One region of the Streptomyces sp. NPDC111516 genome, then DNA from elsewhere that is predicted to be linked to it. Evidence: riboswitches for the same ligand, from Rfam matches in the RefSeq annotation. Region 1 holds a riboswitch; the other holds the start of a gene.
The links. A riboswitch is a leader RNA that binds a small molecule or an ion and turns the genes downstream of it on or off. The one in region 1 is predicted to bind cyclic di-AMP.

Region 1 (3,679 bases):
AGTGCGCGAAGCCGAGAACGGCGACGACGCCGGCCGCGATCACTTCCAGGACGAGGAAGATTCCGGTGATCCACGCGTTGGCGCGCAGGTCCAGGAGACCTGCGAGGGTGGCGAGCACCATGACTCCGGCGCCCGCGAGGGGGGCCGGTATGTGCACCACGGGAGCGAGGTAGTCGGCCGTGCCCATGGCGATGACCGGGGGCACGATCATCACGACCAGCAGAGAGAGCACGAAGACGAGCCAACCGGCCAGCCGTCCCGCCATGGTCGACACCATGGCGTACTCACCGCCCGCACTCGGGATGAGGGTGCCCAGTTCCGAGTAACAGAAGGCGACTGCGATACAGAGCAGCGAGCCGATGCCGATGGTCAGGGCGGTGTACGTGCCGAGGCTGGAGAACAGGTCCGGTACGACCACGAAGAGTGTCGAAGCGGGCGTCACGCAGGAGAGCGTGAGCAGTGTTCCGCCCACGACACCGATGGAACGCTTGAGCTTCTGCGGGGTGGGGCCGGTCGCGGGGGCCAGCGCCTGGGGAGCGCTGAGCGTTTCGGTCATCGTGCGATTCCGATCAACAGGTGCGGTGACTGAGCGCGGGAGCGGTATCGCCTCCAGACGAGGACGTGGTGAGTGGTTTCGTCGCTCCCGGCGACGACATGCAATCCTGACGAGTTCCGCAGGTCAAGAGCTATTCACCTACGGAATTCGTTGTTTCGGCAAACTGGTCCAACGGTTTGGTGTTAAAAGTGCGTCATTCCGTTGAGGATCGGCGGATACGGGAACCGCAGCGGGATCCGGTGGAAAGTTTCGCCCGTTCCAGATTCCGGAAGGGTGCGGGCGTCCCGGGGCACCGCGGAGGGCGGACGGCTGAGCGTGCGCGTCGCTCGGGCGGCGAGTCCCCACGCTCCGGCTGCGGGTGCGCGTCCACGGACTTGGTGCCAGCCTGGTCTCATGGCTTGGGCGTCATGGACGACTCGCGGTGTGTTCTCCGGGCATGGTGGCGTGCTGACGGACGAGGTCGGCGTCCTGTCCGGAGACCTGACGGTTCACACGACCTGGGCCGATGACACGGCCCAGGTGACTGTGCAGTACACGGGTGCGATCGACTGGTTCACCATGTCGGGCAGCCCCGTGCGCTGCTGCTCCGAGGACGACAGTCGACGCCTTCACGACGCCGTGGTGAAGTCCGTCCGTCAAGGAGCAGCGGCCACGGTTCCCAGGCCACCACCCCAGAAGCCGGAGTAGCGCTCACCGTCGGCCGGGGCAGATCGCGTCGTTCCGTACGGCGGCTTTCTCGCATCACAGCGGAGCCCGGCTGGTGCGTGCCGTCGAGGCGCCGGCAGCGCGGGGGACTGCGCGCAGCACACGTCGGCGTTGGACGACGCCCTGCTCGCGGCGGCGGAGAGGAACTGGAGTCCCTGCTCTTCCGGCTCTCCGTTCTTGTCCAGCAGCGACCGAACGGCGGTCCCTGACCGGCGGGTGCGGTCCTTCACAAGGGGTCTGCTCGACCCCGCGTGAACCCGTGAACCCGTCGGCCCTGAACCGCCGTTCGGTGACAGTGTGTGTCAGTAGGCACCGAAGACGTTGTCGATCGAGCCGTACTTGTGGGCCGCGTAGTTGCACGCTGCGGTGATGTTGGCGACCGGGTCGTAGCTGTCCATCGACGTACCGGGCACGTGGTAGGCACGGAACGTCGGGTCGATGATCTGCAGGAGACCCTTGGACGGTATTCCGGCGGCGGCGTTCGAGTCCCAGTTGTTGATGGCCCGGGGGTTGCCGGAGGACTCGCGCATGATGTTGCGGTGGATGCCGTCGTAGCTGCCGGGGATGCCGTTCTGAGCCATAACGGCCAGCGACTCCTTGATCCAGCCGTCCAGATTGTTGGTGTACTTGGCGGGGGCGGCGGCGGCCGCAACGGCGACGTTGTTCACGGCGGATACGCCAGTGGAAGCGCTGGCCCCGGCCTTGGCGCCGATGGTCAGCTTCATGCCCGCGTGAATCAGGGCGGGGTTGTCACCGACGGTCTCTCGATTTTCCTCGTACACCTTCTGCCAGCCACCGCTGACGGAATGCTGCTTCGCGATCTTGGAAAGGGTGTCACCCGCGATCACGGAATAGACGGTGGGCGCGGCCTTCTGTACGGAGATTTCTTTGGTGGCGGCCGACGCCGTGGCCTTTTCGGCGGTGGCGGCCTGGGCCGGCGCGGCCGAGGCGAAGCCGGCGCAGACCAGCGGCAGCACGAGGGCGGCTCCGCCCGTGGTCGCGGCGATGAAACTGCGGGTCAGCGAAGTGGGCTTGCGACGACGATACTTACCCGTAGCGGGCATGGCGAATTCCTCTCCGTCGCCTACGAGGTGAGCTGTCGGGTTCAGACTGGAGATGTCTGGCCGCATGCAATTGCGACTTCACCCCGAGCCGTTCCGGATACCGGTTCGGCGGCTTACCTGGGTCCCCCGCTCCTGCCGTACGTGAGTGGGTCGGTTTTTCGGACGGTGGCAGGATTCGGCGTTCCGTCCGGATTGAGGGTGACCGTAGGCGAGAAATGCCGAAGGGAACAAGCCTCTAATTTTTGATCACAATTCATTTGCAAGATCGAATCACTGAACGGGAAGTAAGCCACCTCACATAGCCATGTCAAATTCCCTTGCACAGAAGGGAACCGGGTGGCACTCCACGACACGGCGAGGCCTGAACGTGACTCACACCACGCAGCTTCAGAAAGGGGCATTTCGGGCAACACCCAGAGACCGCAACTCCCCTAAATGCCCCTTTGTTACCCAAGGGCTCATGTCCAACAAAATTGCACATATTGGACATTTGACTGACTCTTCGCATGTTCTCGCTCCGGTGCGCCGCCGTCGGGCCGACCACGCCCGGCAGGAGCGGCCGCCCGTTCACTGGTGCCACTCCCCCGCACGCAACCGAGGCGTTGCCTTCCGCCCGCCGGATCGCTAAGGTTTCAAGCTGTCCTGTTGTCTCCGATAGAGGTGGACGTTGCGCATCTGAGGTTCGCGATCATCGCGCCGTACGGCTCCGGTCGTACGCCCGTCACGCAGTAGCAGTGTTTCCCCCTGCCCGTGACCCCGCGTGGATGCGACCTCGGTGCATGAGCCGTCCCTCGATCTTTCGGACCGCCGTACCTGTTCCCGTTTCGGTCGCTGCGTGGTGCTCGCATACGAAGCCCCCTTCACCGCGCTCACGACTGCGAGGATCACCATGGCGACACCCACCACCCCCAGCGCCTCCCTCACCTGCTCCGCCCTGTCCTTCCAGTGGCCGGACGGCACTACCGTCCTCGACGGGCTCTCGCTCAGCATCGGCCGGGGCCGAACCGGCCTCGTCGGCAACAACGGCGCGGGCAAGTCCACACTGCTGCGCCTGCTGGCCGGCCGGCTGCGCCCCTCCCACGGCTCGGTGACCGTCGGCGGCAACCTCGCCTACCTTCCTCAGAACATCACCCTCGATACGACAGTGCGGGTGGACGAGGCCCTGGGCATCGCCGGGCGGCGCGACGCGCTGCGCGCCATCGAGGCCGGAGATGTGGACGAGAAGCATTTCGAGACGATCGGCGACGACTGGGACGTGGAGGAACAGGCCCTCGCGACACTGGGGTCGCTCGGGCTCGGATACCTGGAACTGGACCGCACCGTGGGCCAGATGTCCGGCGGGGAGACCGTCCTG
Region 2 (3,679 bases), on a different contig from region 1:
ACGAGGAGAAGGTCGACAAGGGTGCCTTCTCGGCCGTGGGCGGGCTGACGCTCGCCAACATCTTCATCGCCACGCTCTGGACCTGAGAAACCGAGACCTGGGGCCGCTGTCCTGAGAGCCGGGGCCTGAGCCGGACCCGGGTCCTGCGTCGGCCGGGGCGCGGCCCGCGCCCCGGCCGACGGCCACGCGAACCGCTACGCCGGCCGCACGCTGCCGTAGATCGGCATGTAGTAGATCGACTCCTCGCGCACATTCGCTCCCGGCTTCGGCGCGTGGATCATCATCCCGTCGCCCTTGTAGATGCCGACGTGGCTGATGTCGTCGTAGAAGAAGACGAGGTCGCCCGGGCGCAGGTCCGCCGTCGCGACCCGGGTGCCTGTTTTCACCTGGTCCCACGTGGTGCGCGGGATGCCGACGCCCGCGGCCTTCCACGCCGCCTGGGTGAGCCCGGAGCAGTCGTACGAGGACGGGCCCGTCGCGCCCCAGACGTACGGCTTGCCGATCTGGGCCCGGGCGAAGGCGAGGACCTTCTCCGCCTTGGTGGTGGCGCTGCTGTCCGAGCCGGTGCCCGTGCCGGTGCCCGTGCCGGTGCCCGTGCTCGTACCGCTGCCGGAATTTGCTTCCTTCGCGGCCTCTGCGGCCTTACGGTCCGCCTCCGCCTTGGCGGCGGCCTGCTGCTTGGCCAGTTCCTCCGCCTTGCGCCGGGCCTCCGCCTCCTTCTTCCGCTCCAGCGCCGCGAGCCGCGCCTTCTCCTCGACGGTCAGTTTCGACAGCAACGCGCGTGCCTCGCCCAGCTTCTTCTGGACGTCCTGCTTGCTGGTGCGCAGCGTGGTCTGCGTCGTGGTCAGCGTCTCCAGGCTCTGTACCGCTTCGGCCCGCTTCTTCGCCGCCTTGGTCTGCTGCGTACGGAAGTCCGTGATCGCCTTCTGCTGCCGGCTGGTCATCCGGTCCATCAGCTGGTTCTGGTCGAAGTACGACTGCGGGTCGTCGGCCAGGAAGAAGGTGGCGCTCGGCGCGATGGTGCCGCTGCGGTACTGCGCGGCCGCGTACGTGCCGAGCGTCCTGCGGGCGTCGTTGAGCTGGTCGGCGCGCTGGGCGACATCATTCAGCAGGGCGTCGACCTTGGTGCGCTGGGTGGCGGCGGCTTCCTTCGCCTGGTTGTACTGCTGGGTCGCGGTGCCCGCCTGCCGGTAGAGGTCGTCGACCTTCTTCTGGACGTCCTCGATGCTGGGTTTCGGGGCGGGGGCGGCCATCGCGCTCTGCGTGGAGAGCAGGGTCACGGACGCCAGTGCCGCCGTCGTGAGCCCGACGGCCGGTGTGGTGGTGCGCACCCGGGTGCGCGGTTTGCGATGCGACGCCAAGGCCGGCATCTCCTTCCGTGGACCGCCTACCGGGTTAGCTGTCGGGTTCGGGCGGAACGGAAGGCTGCCCTACGGTCCGCGTGGGGGCAAGGACCGATTCACCCCGGTGCTGCGTGTGGGTCCCCGGTTCCGGACTCCCGCGAGGGCAGCCCGGATTCGGCGTGGGCGCCCGCTCGGCGTGGTTCGCCTCAGGGGGTACGGGCCGCCCGGACGAGCACGCTAGCCAACCCATGGTGCGGCTGTGAAGGTTGATGTTCGATATGCCCGATACATTTTCGTGACCTCGGCGAAGTGGGGCGGCAAGGGCGGCCGGGGGCCCGGAATTCCTCACCCGGAGTGGGTGCCCGCTCTCTTTGCGTGCCCGGTAGCGGGGCGGGGTCGGTCATGCGGCCCGGGTCCGGTTCGGCATGCGGCCGTCGTGTGTCGGTGCGGCGGCCTAGACTCGACAAGCGATGAGCAGCCTCTTTGACGACAGCTTCCTGGCCGGCCTCCAGCACTCGGAGGAAGAGCCCCCGCCGCCCCCCGAGGACCCCGCACCCGAAGCGGTGCCGGAGGACCTCTTCGCGGGCGTATTCGACGGGCCCCCGCCGCCCAGGGAGGAGTACTACCGCGACGGCGCGCACCGCCCCGTCATCGACCCGGCGGCGCTCCTCGACGGGCTGAACACCGAGCAGCGCGCCGCCGTGGTCCACGCGGGCTCCCCGCTGCTCATCGTGGCCGGGGCGGGCTCCGGCAAGACGCGGGTGCTGACCCACCGGATCGCCCACCTCCTTGCCGAGCGCGGGGTGCACCCCGGCCAGATCCTGGCGATCACCTTCACCAACAAGGCCGCGGGCGAGATGAAGGAGCGCGTCGAGCAGCTCGTCGGACCACGCGCCAACGCCATGTGGGTCATGACCTTCCACAGCGCGTGCGTACGCATCCTGCGCCGCGAGTCGAAGAAGCTCGGCTTCACGTCATCGTTCTCGATCTACGACGCCGCCGACTCCAAGCGGCTGATGGCCCTGGTCTGCCGCGATCTGGACCTCGACCCGAAGCGCTTCCCGCCGAAGTCGTTCACGGCGAAGGTCTCCAACCTGAAGAACGAGCTGATCGACGAGGAGACCTTCGCCGGCCAGGCCGCGGACGGTTTCGAGAAGACCCTCGCCCAGGCCTACGCGATGTACCAGTCCCGGCTGCGCGAGGCCAACGCGCTGGACTTCGACGACATCATCATGACGACGGTCCACCTGCTCCAGGCGTTCCCCGACGTCGCGGAGCACTACCGCCGCCGGTTCCGGCACGTCCTCGTCGACGAGTACCAGGACACCAACCACGCCCAGTACACCCTCGTACGCGAACTGGTCGGCCCGGTCGGCGAGGGCGACGCCCCCGCCGAGCTGTGCGTCGTCGGTGACGCGGACCAGTCGATCTACGCCTTCCGCGGCGCGACCATCCGCAACATCCTCCAGTTCGAGGAGGACTACCCGGACGCGACCACGATCCTGCTGGAGCAGAACTACCGCTCCACGCAGACGATCCTGTCCGCCGCCAACGCGGTCATCGAGCGCAACGAGAGCCGCCGCCCCAAGAACCTCTGGACGAACGCCGGCACCGGCGCCCGGATCACCGGCTATGTCGCCGACACCGAGCACGACGAGGCGCAGTTCGTCGCCGACGAGATCGACCGGCTGACCGACGCGGGCGACGCCAAGGCAGGCGACGTCGCGGTCTTCTACCGTACGAACGCGCAGTCCCGGGTCTTCGAAGAGATCTTCATCCGCGTCGGACTGCCCTACAAGGTCGTCGGCGGCGTGCGCTTCTACGAACGCAAGGAGGTCCGGGACGTCCTGGCCTACCTCCGGGTCCTCGCCAACCCCGAGGACACCGTCCCGCTGCGCCGCATCCTCAATGTGCCCAAACGCGGCATCGGCGACCGCGCCGAAGCCATGATCGACGCGCTGTCGATGCGCGAGAAGATCACCTTCCCGCAGGCGCTGCGCCGGGTCGACGAGGCGTACGGCATGGCGGCCCGGTCGGCCAATGCCGTCAAGCGGTTCAACACGCTGATGGAGGAGCTGCGCACGATCGTCGAGTCCGGCGCGGGCCCGGCGGTGGTCCTGGAAGCCGTCCTGGAGCGGACCGGCTATCTCGCCGAGCTCCAGGCGTCCACCGACCCGCAGGACGAGACCCGTATCGAGAACCTTCAGGAACTCGCCGCCGTCGCCCTCGAATTCGAGCAGGAGCGGGGAGAGGCCGGCGAGGAAGGCGCGGGCACCCTCGCCGAGTTCCTGGAGCGGGTCGCGCTCGTCGCCGACTCCGACCAGATCCCCGACGAG

Region 2: linked by a shared signal. The riboswitch ahead of ACZ7L9_RS11600 (C40 family peptidase) and the one ahead of ACZ7L9_RS12965 (transglycosylase SLT domain-containing protein) in region 1 are both predicted to bind cyclic di-AMP.

Annotation. Positions count from the first base shown of each region.
Region 1 is NZ_JBVKBV010000005.1:174,572-178,250, forward strand. It holds gene ACZ7L9_RS12955 (APC family permease) at 1-556, opposite strand, end outside; gene ACZ7L9_RS12960 (hypothetical protein) at 950-1,243, shown strand; gene ACZ7L9_RS12965 (transglycosylase SLT domain-containing protein) at 1,564-2,325, opposite strand; cyclic di-AMP (ydaO/yuaA leader) riboswitch at 2,328-2,488, opposite strand; gene ACZ7L9_RS12970 (ATP-binding cassette domain-containing protein) at 3,215-3,679, shown strand, end outside.
Region 2 is NZ_JBVKBV010000004.1:279,969-283,647, forward strand. It holds gene ACZ7L9_RS11595 (hypothetical protein) at 1-86, shown strand, start outside; gene ACZ7L9_RS11600 (C40 family peptidase) at 195-1,370, opposite strand; cyclic di-AMP (ydaO/yuaA leader) riboswitch at 1,369-1,533, opposite strand; gene pcrA (DNA helicase PcrA) at 1,814-3,679, shown strand, end outside.